4 regions of the Blautia sp. HCP3S3_H10_2 genome follow, and region 4 is predicted to be linked to each of the others. Evidence: riboswitches for the same ligand, from Rfam matches in the RefSeq annotation. Region 4 holds a riboswitch; each other region holds the start of a gene.

Region 1 (2,200 bases), on a different contig from region 4:
AGCATCAATTATCCTGATTATTTCGCAATTGAATCAATAGCAGCCTGTGTATGTGCTACATACAGATCCTCAACTGCAGCGATTCTTCCAAGACCTGCGATCTGGCAGTCAACACTGTCGAAATCTCCAGAAGCCTCGAACATGCTCTTCCAGGAATCGTCATCATCACCAGCCATATCGTTGTTTGCATGGTCACCAGCAACAACCATCAACGGACGAAGAACAACTTTCTTGAATCCGGCATCTTTTACTTTATTGATAACTTCCTCACAAGCAGTATCCTCTGGCTCACCTTCTACAGTACCGATAAATGCGTTTGTGAAACCAAGCTCATTCATCTGTGTCTGCATCTGGTCATAAGTAACATTTGCTACATGAGAAGTTCCATGTCCCATGAATACAAATGCTGTTCCATCTTCTGCAGCTGCTTCCATGCTGTCATATCCAGCTTCTTTTACAGCTTCATCTGTGATTGCCTGTGCAACAGCAGCCTTGTCATCGTTGATAACAGTAGCGTCATCTCCAACCTCACCAAGCATTGGCTCAGCGATTGCTACAGACTCAAATTTATCTTTATACTCATCAATAGCTTCTACCATCTCATCGTACTCAGCGCCATGCATAAGGTGTGTAGGCTGAACAACCAGATTCTTAACACCGTTTGCTACTGCACGGTCAAGTGCCTGCTGCATGTTATCAATTGCCTCATCATCTCTTGCCTGTACATGGTTGATGATGATCTGAGCGGTAAATGCTCTTCTTACAGACCAATCCGGGAATGCATCTGCAAGTTTATCCTCGATTCCTTTGATGTCCTCTGCACGGCTGTCATTGAAGGAAGTACCAAAGCTTACTACAAGAAGCTCATTCTCACCGATCTCATCCTGGTTACGAGGATCATCTTTGGAAGCATCACCTGTGTCACGTCCGAAATACTCTGGGCTTGCTTCTTCGCCTTCTACCAGCTCTTTCTGTGCATCTGTAAGAGCATCCCATGCTTCTTTTGCTTCTTTGCACTGTGCATCTGTGTCGTCATTTCTTTCCTGAACATAGATGGCATCAATAAGAGCTGCAACTTTATCTGCTGCTTCCTTGTCTGCATCAGCAGTATCATCTGTTGCTTCTGCATCATCTGCTGCCTCAGCATCGTCAGTAGCCTCAGCGTCATCTGCTGTCTCCTCAGTTGCTTCTTCTGTCTCTGCAAATGCAACAGATCCTGTTGCTACAGTCATGCTTGCAGCCATGGAAGTTGCAAGAAGCAGTGCTAATAAAGTTTTTCTTTTCATTTCTTTTTCCTCTTTTTTCCTGTATTTCCGGATTGAATCATGCATAAGGATCCCGCCCTACAGGGCCTTTTATGTATAAACATAAAAAGCAGCCACATTTCTGCAGCTGCACCTTCCTCATAAACACATCTCCTGAAAACAGGACTTCTATGTATTGCTATGAGAATACAGGTTCTGTGTACCGCAGACCTAAGATTCCACGCCAAGGCAGTTCTCCTGACTTCGATCAACACTGCTCCCCCTTCCCTTTTTGGTGGGCTCTGAAGCAGCTCCCTTACACAGTGACGGCATCGTTCCGGATTCACACCAGATTCTCTTTTGCGCATCATGTCCATGATGCAACCTTCGCGCTATAACCATTATACATATTCGACTCGGATAGTTAATAGATACCATATTTTTATGTATTTTTTTTGAATAAATTATGTATTTTTTATGAATTAGGGTCAAATTTCTACATTTTATCTTTTAAATAAGTAACTGGCAAATATACAACTTTTATACGCCAAAATGTGGCACTTTTTTCATCTAACATAGTCTAAAAAAATGATCTGCAACCCATCAACAGGTTACAGACCATTTTTCTCACTCAGGACTTCTTAATCATCCATCGTCCCTTATTATTTTTTAATTTTAATTGTGATTGTTGCTTTCTTGTTTGTTCCGTCAAGAGATCTGACAGTAATCTTCACTGTACCTTTCTTTCCTTTGAATGTTTTTACAACACCATTGGAAGATACCGTTGCAAGCTTGGTATTGCTGGAGCTCCATGCAACCTTTTTATTTGCATTCTTGGTTGCAGTCACCTTTGCTTTCAGTTTCAGGCTCTTACCAGCTTTTACGGTCTTATTTCCGGAAATCGCAAGCTTCTTAACATAACCTTTGGTGCAGGTCAGCTTAATGGATCCATATAC
Region 2 (2,200 bases), on a different contig from region 4:
GAAAAGGGATCACATTCATTATGACAATGTGAAAGAAGCTATGGATCACATGGCACAGGATGGAATCACAGATGTGATCGTTCAGCCCACCCATGTCATGAATGGCGTAGAGAATGATCTGATGAAAGCGGATGTTCTGGCATATGCCGATCGTTTCCAGTCTGTGAAATTCGGAGATCCGCTGCTTACCACAGAAGAGGACAATGAATATGTGGTAAAAGCAATCACAGACGCACTTCTGGTAAAGGATGAGGAAACAGCACTGGTACTTATGGGGCATGGAACGGAACATTATGCAAATACCGTTTATGCAGCCTTAGATTACAGATTCAAGGACATGGGTTATGAAAATGTGATCGTTGGTACCGTGGAGGCTTACCCGGGAATGGAACAGGTTTTGAAAAAGTTGGAAAAATCTGCTCCAAAGAAAGTAATGATCGCGCCATTTATGATCGTTGCCGGTGACCATGCCAAGAACGACATGGCAGGAGAGGAAGAAGATTCCTGGAAAAATATCATTGGGGCAAAAGGCTATCAGGTAGAAACTGTTTTGAAAGGTCTTGGCGAATACAAGAGTATTCGAAATTTGTTTGTAGAGCATGTAAAAAAAGCAAAATGATAAGAAACACGATTGGTTCGTTGCTCACGGAAATAAATGAGAATTGATAAATAGTTGACAATTTATTTAATCAGCGAATTATTTTGTTGTTTTTAAAGAAGAGATATGCTAGACTGTTGAAGTAATTGAATACCAGTTAAGTGAACAGCAATTCTGCTGTGAGAGGGAATCAGGTGTAAGACCTGAACGGTTGCGGCCACTGTATACAGGAAGGCAGGCTTAAAGAAACCATTGCGCATATGCGTGAGAAGGAAAGCCATGCTGCTAGAGTTTATTTGAAAAAGGCTCTGGGACCTGTGAGCCAGGAAACCTGCTTGACAAGGGTAAGAGAAGGAGCTTCCGTAAAAAGTGCCTTTTAAGTCACTGCCAGCAGTGACGCTTTTTGAAGCCCCATCTTTTCGGTTACAGAAAACAAACGAAAAGAGAGGAAAAGAAATGAAAAACAAAGTTTTAACCACAAGAATCATGGCTATGATGATGGCAGCTGCTATGACTATGTCCGTATCACCTGCAGTTTATGCAGCAGAGCGTGCTGACTCCGAGACCATCAAGGAGGACAATCAGCCTGCAGAGGAAACCACAGATGCTTCTGAGGAGAACGCAGATGCAGCTTCTGAAGGAGAGACCAGAACAGAGTATCCTTTGACCATCACAACCTATGATTACGATGGAAACGAAATCGAAACCACCTATGAAAAAGCACCGGAAAAGGTTATCGCTGTATACCAGGGTAGCATCGAGACAATGCTTGCACTTGGTCTTGAGGACCGTCTTGTAGCAACAGCTGGTCTTGATAATGAAGTTCCGGATGCTCTCAAAGAAGCATTTTCTAAAACAAATTATCTTGATGAATTTACCCCATCTCTTGAAACTGTTACTATGCTGGAGCCAGATATGATCCTTTCCTGGAGTTCTCTGTTTTCTGATAAGAACCTTGGAAATGTAACCAACTGGATCGACAAAGGCTGCAACACCTACTATAACTCCAATACCCGTCCAGGCGGTGAGAGAACCCTGGAAAACGAATATACAGATATCCTGAACCTTGGTAAAATCTTCGACGTGCAGGATAAAGCGGAAGCAATCATAGATGACATTAAAGCAGTTATCGACAATACACTTGAGGCTACAAAAGACGTAGAAGAGAAGCCTACCGTAATGGTTCTGGAGCCACTGGGTGAGGATATCACAAACTATGGCGCAATCAGCCTTGGCGGAGATATGGTAACCAAGTTAGGCGCCACTCTTGCAAATCCGGATGCCTCTGCTGTTGGAAAAGAGGATATCATTGCTGCAAACCCGGATGTAATCTTTGTTGTATACATGCCATACGCTGGTGATGACCCACAGAGCGTTCTGGAAAGCCAGATGGCAGTTATCCAGGATGACGAGGCACTTCAGAGCCTTGACGCTGTAAAGAACGGCCGTGTATACCCGATCATGCTCAGCGAAATGTATGCAAGTGCAACACGTACCCAGGACGGAGTAGAGACATTTGCAAAGGGATTATATCCTGACGTTACAATTGACTAAACTTTGTCTGGTAACGGATATTGATTGAGGAAAAAACAGTGAAAAAAG
Region 3 (2,200 bases), on a different contig from region 4:
AGGCAATGAACAGCAGGCGATTCCCTTATATTATGATCAAGTGTGCGGCCTTCTAAACGGAACACAAAATGAGCATCTGGGAGCCTTTGAAAAATGGGATTTTCAGAAATTCCAGCCAGATGTAATTATTGTAAATCTGGGAACCAATGATGGTATGGGCGCGAAGAATCTGGAAAAAGTGGAACGTGCAGCAGAGGAGTTTTTGAAAAAAATAAGAGCCTGTAACCCCAAAAGCTATATTATATGGTGCTACGGAATGCTTGGAGATGTAATCTTGCCTGTATTGGAAGAAGCAGTCCGGAACTATAAAGAAAAATCAAAGGATGAGAAAGTGGAATTTGTAAAACTTCCGGATACTTTTGCTGGTGAATTCGGATCGAGACAGCATCCGGGACATAAATCACATGAAAAGACCGCAAATGTGCTGATCTCTAAAATAAGAGAAATTACAGAAATACAAAAGTGAATTTCAATTTGTAAGACTAAATTTTGCTTAGAGGGTGGAATTTAAATTTGTGATTGAATCGTGATAAAAAAATAACAAAAATTTCCTGTGAAGGGTTGACAGAAGCAGTGACCGGTGGTACTATGATGTCAGTATAATTCCATATTGAACATATTAAGTGCTGACAGCTATGAGCTGGCAGAAAGAGGGAATCAGGTGAGAAACCTGAGTGATCCGGTCACTGTAACAGAGGAGCGAGTCTCAGAGTCCATTGTGCAGCTGCATGAGAAGGGGAGATGAAGCGATGATCCTGGAGCCAGGAAACCTGCTTGGTATGGCGAGGTTAAACTTCCGATGAAAGTGTAACAACCAGTTTTAGGGAATCCGCAGCCCTGAGATGTTGTCCGCTTTTATGAGTGGACATTTTTTATGGAATATCGCCTGTTCAGAAGAATTATACAGATTAAATGGCAGGCGATACTACTTCGGATGAAACCGTTCCCTCCGCGTATATATGAACGGATCATATTCTACCCCGGAGTAGCATCGCTCCCTCTTAGAAGTGATGATTTGAAATATTATGAGAATGTGAGACCGCGTAAGCGGTTATTTTTTTACCTTTTTATAAGCTTGGGTTCCGGCAAAATGTTGGAACCCGATAGAAGGAGAAGAAAATTATGGAAAAAAAATATTGGGAAGATAAAGAGTATTCTTATTTCAGTCATAAGAAATGTGAGTTTTTCCCCTGCCATAAAGGGGCGGATTCGGAAGATTTTAACTGCCTTTTCTGTTATTGCCCGCTTTATGCATTGGGAGATAAGTGCGGTGGAAATTTCCGCTACAATGAAAAAGGTTTTAAAGACTGCACCAATTGCCAGCTCCCTCACAAACGGAAAAATTATGGCTATGTGACCGGCAAATATCAGGAGCTGGCAGACCTTATGAAAAAAGTAAGAGAAGAGTAGTGCACCAGAGTGTGCATCTTGCAGAAAGCCTTTTTTAACACACTCTAGAGCCTGTTTGAAAAATCATTCCTGCAATCTGCACGCCCCACTTTGCGGTATATTTTGCCCTCTTTCAGTCAGCGTAGCCCGCTACGCTTCCCTCAATCAGACAAAATCTCCCACAAATTGTGACGCACATCTTGCAGAAAGCCTTTTTCAAACATACTCTAGCGTATGCTTAACATCATTTTCAATTTCGGAATCTGATTATTGAGAATCAGGCTTTCCGGAAACATTGCTTCGTGAACAAAATCAGCTGCATAAGTAAAATCACCGATGTGTCCCACGCCGTGACTGTCACTGGATAACACGATAGGAACCAGGTATTTGCGACAGTATTTCAGAATTTGTGCGCAGTTAGCACGGGTATCACCCCGGTATCCATATGGCGCAAGGGAGGCTTCGTTGATTTCCAGGATAACTCCATTGTCACTGGTAGCTTTTATGATTGTTTCATAATCTAAGTCATACTGGGTATTGTCAATGTGTCCAAGAATTTTTACTACAGGATTTTTCATTACATTAAGAAAAGCTGTGGTATTTCCCTCACAGGTCAGGGGACGGAAATTCTGATAATGCATGCTGGCAATGGCATAGTCTAATTTATCAAGCAGTTCCTGGTTTAGATCTACCGTTCCATTAATATCAAGAATGTTCAGTTCGATTCCATATAATAATTCCACTCCGAAGCGCTTCTTCGGGGAATAAGTCAGGCTGCGGAAATAAGATGAGGTACCGGCTGCAAGAGTTG
Region 4 (2,200 bases):
AAGAAGGAGAAACTGTCACAATTCCGCTGGAAATCACTTTACCAGATGTGTCCACAGAAGAAATTGAAGCCCTTCCTTACCTGAACCTGCTTGGTACTTATACCACATACGGCGGAGGAACAGATAACCGTGTAGCCAACCTGAAACTGGCTGTGGAAGCATGTGACGGGGTAGAGCTTCAGCCCGGACAGATTTTTTCCTATAACGATACCCTTGGACCACGAACAGAGGAAAGAGGATACCGGGAAGCCACTGTGATCGTTGGCGGTGAGCATGCCCAGGATATCGGAGGCGGAATCTGCCAGATTTCTACCACTTTATATATGGCATGTCTCCAGTCAGATCTGGCTATTGTGGAGCGCCATAATCACGCGGCGCGGATCGATTATGTGGAGGATGGACTGGATGCAGCAGTAGTATGGGGCGGACAGGATTTCCGTTTCCAGAATAACAGTGCATATCCGGTTAAGATCACCGCTTCCTACGATGAGAAAGAAGAAGCAGTGACAGTATCCATCTACGGTACGAAAACAGATAACAACCGGGTGGAGATCACTACCGAACATTCAGATGCCAATATTTGCCGGACCTATCGCAGCGTCTATGATGAGGAAGGTACCCTTCTTCGCAAGGAAGAAGTTGGCTACAGCCAATATAAACAATAATTTGCCAGGTCAATCTATTGATTTCGACAAAGCAGTCTGCTATAATGAAATGAATTGAATAAATCCGTTTTCAGTGCCTTTGCAGGAATAGACTGCAGGCTAAGAGGGAATCAGGTGAAAGTCCTGAGCGATCCGGTCACTGTAAACAGGGAATGGAATCTGTTCGTGCCATTTGTATTTTACTGAGAAGGTTAGATTCCGTAATGATCTGTAAGCCAGGAAACCTGCTGAATCCGTTAATGAAAGCTTCCGAAGAAAGCACTTCATTCTCATGATATATCTGACTGCAGAATATTTAAATTTTAGTGCCTGCTTCTTTGTTTGGAGCAGGCATTTTTGTGTAATAAAATATTCCGTTGGAATTTTCTGATGTATACAGATGAGCTTCTTTACAAGAAACTGCCTGGATTTATTCAGAACCATATAAATGAACTATAAAGAATCGAGGGAGAAAAATGAAAAGAAATTCAAAACGCTTTCTGGCACTGTTTCTTTCTGTAGCAATGACGATCACTCCGGCTGTGCTCACACAGGCAGAGGGAGAGGATGTAAATGTGCTGATTACAACTACCCCTACACCAGCTGCAGAGGAAAAAGCTGCGGACATGGATGATCAGAAAACTGCTTCTGAAGATACTTCTAATACAGCCTCTTCAGAGGAAGCACCGGCTACGGAAGAGCCGGCAAAGGAAATCCCTTCCGAAACACCAGCTCCGGAGCAGACTCCTGCAGCAGAAGCGGATCAGGAACCAGAGCAGACACCGGAAGCAACTGTAACTCCGGTAGAAGAGAAAAAGGAAGAGGCAAAGGATACCAAAACTTCCGAAAAATCCGATTCCAAAGAAGAAACCGGAAAGACAGATGACACAACAAAAGCAGATGTAAAACCAGACGGATCGGACATCACAATTGATAAGCCAGATGATTCCGGCGCCCTTGGTATGTTTAAGATTGCAAGCTCTTCTGCAAGACACGAGGGAGACAAAACAATTGTTACTATCGTAACCGCTACAGACAAATACGATGCCATCTATCTCGGAAGCGTGGAAGATGCAAAAAGCGATCCAGAAAATGTATGTGTAGGAACTCCTACAGGAGAGGGCTATACCTTTGAATTTGCAGTTCCTTCCACAGAAGAAGACCAGAAATATCAGGTAGCCATCCGTAAAAAAGAGGGCGGCGTATGGTATCAGTATTCCAAAGGCGGAGAATTTACCATTACAATTCCAGGCAATAAGGCACCCACACCAACGGTTACACCAGTTCCAAGCGAGACCCCAGCTCCGGCACCAACCGCTACCCCAACCCCTGCTGTTAAACCAGCCGGTAACGTATGCGACAGCGGAATTTATAACGTAACTGTAAATTCCAGCGCAACCATGTTCCGTGTAGTAAACTGTGTGCTTACTTCCAAGAATGGCAAAATGACTGCTGTCCTTACTTTAAGCGGTACAGGATACGATTATCTCTTTCTTGGAACAAAGGAAGAAGCTGCCGCAGCAGATTCCTCGAAATGGGTTCCATATGTAGTAAAT

What was found. A riboswitch is a leader RNA that binds a small molecule or an ion and turns the genes downstream of it on or off. The one in region 4 is predicted to bind cobalamin.
Region 1: it holds a riboswitch for cobalamin, as region 4 does, so the genes downstream of both, ACTQWB_RS08550 (sirohydrochlorin cobaltochelatase) here and ACTQWB_RS05035 (hypothetical protein) in region 4, are expected to answer to the same signal.
Region 2: it holds a riboswitch for cobalamin, as region 4 does, so the genes downstream of both, ACTQWB_RS03225 (ABC transporter substrate-binding protein) here and ACTQWB_RS05035 (hypothetical protein) in region 4, are expected to answer to the same signal.
Region 3: it holds a riboswitch for cobalamin, as region 4 does, so the genes downstream of both, ACTQWB_RS13240 (cysteine-rich small domain-containing protein) here and ACTQWB_RS05035 (hypothetical protein) in region 4, are expected to answer to the same signal.

Annotation. Positions count from the first base shown of each region.
Region 1 is NZ_JBQKCL010000006.1:145,099-147,298, forward strand. Features, by position in the region: gene ACTQWB_RS08550 (sirohydrochlorin cobaltochelatase) at 18-1,286, opposite strand; cobalamin riboswitch at 1,476-1,648, opposite strand; gene ACTQWB_RS08555 (Ig-like domain-containing protein) at 1,907-2,200, opposite strand, start outside.
Region 2 is NZ_JBQKCL010000002.1:290,978-293,177, reverse strand. Features, by position in the region: gene ACTQWB_RS03230 (sirohydrochlorin cobaltochelatase) at 1-619, shown strand, start outside; cobalamin riboswitch at 741-951, shown strand; gene ACTQWB_RS03225 (ABC transporter substrate-binding protein) at 1,055-2,152, shown strand; gene ACTQWB_RS03220 (FecCD family ABC transporter permease) at 2,191-2,200, shown strand, end outside.
Region 3 is NZ_JBQKCL010000012.1:21,885-24,084, forward strand. Features, by position in the region: gene ACTQWB_RS13235 (GDSL-type esterase/lipase family protein) at 1-466, shown strand, start outside; cobalamin riboswitch at 605-792, shown strand; gene ACTQWB_RS13240 (cysteine-rich small domain-containing protein) at 1,123-1,410, shown strand; partial or broken gene ACTQWB_RS13245 (DUF6783 domain-containing protein) at 1,445-1,588, opposite strand; partial or broken gene ACTQWB_RS13250 (DUF6783 domain-containing protein) at 1,526-1,663, shown strand; gene ACTQWB_RS13255 (phosphatase) at 1,617-2,200, opposite strand, start outside.
Region 4 is NZ_JBQKCL010000004.1:36,015-38,214, forward strand. Features, by position in the region: gene ACTQWB_RS05030 (VanW family protein) at 1-665, shown strand, start outside; cobalamin riboswitch at 720-911, shown strand; gene ACTQWB_RS05035 (hypothetical protein) at 1,121-2,200, shown strand, end outside.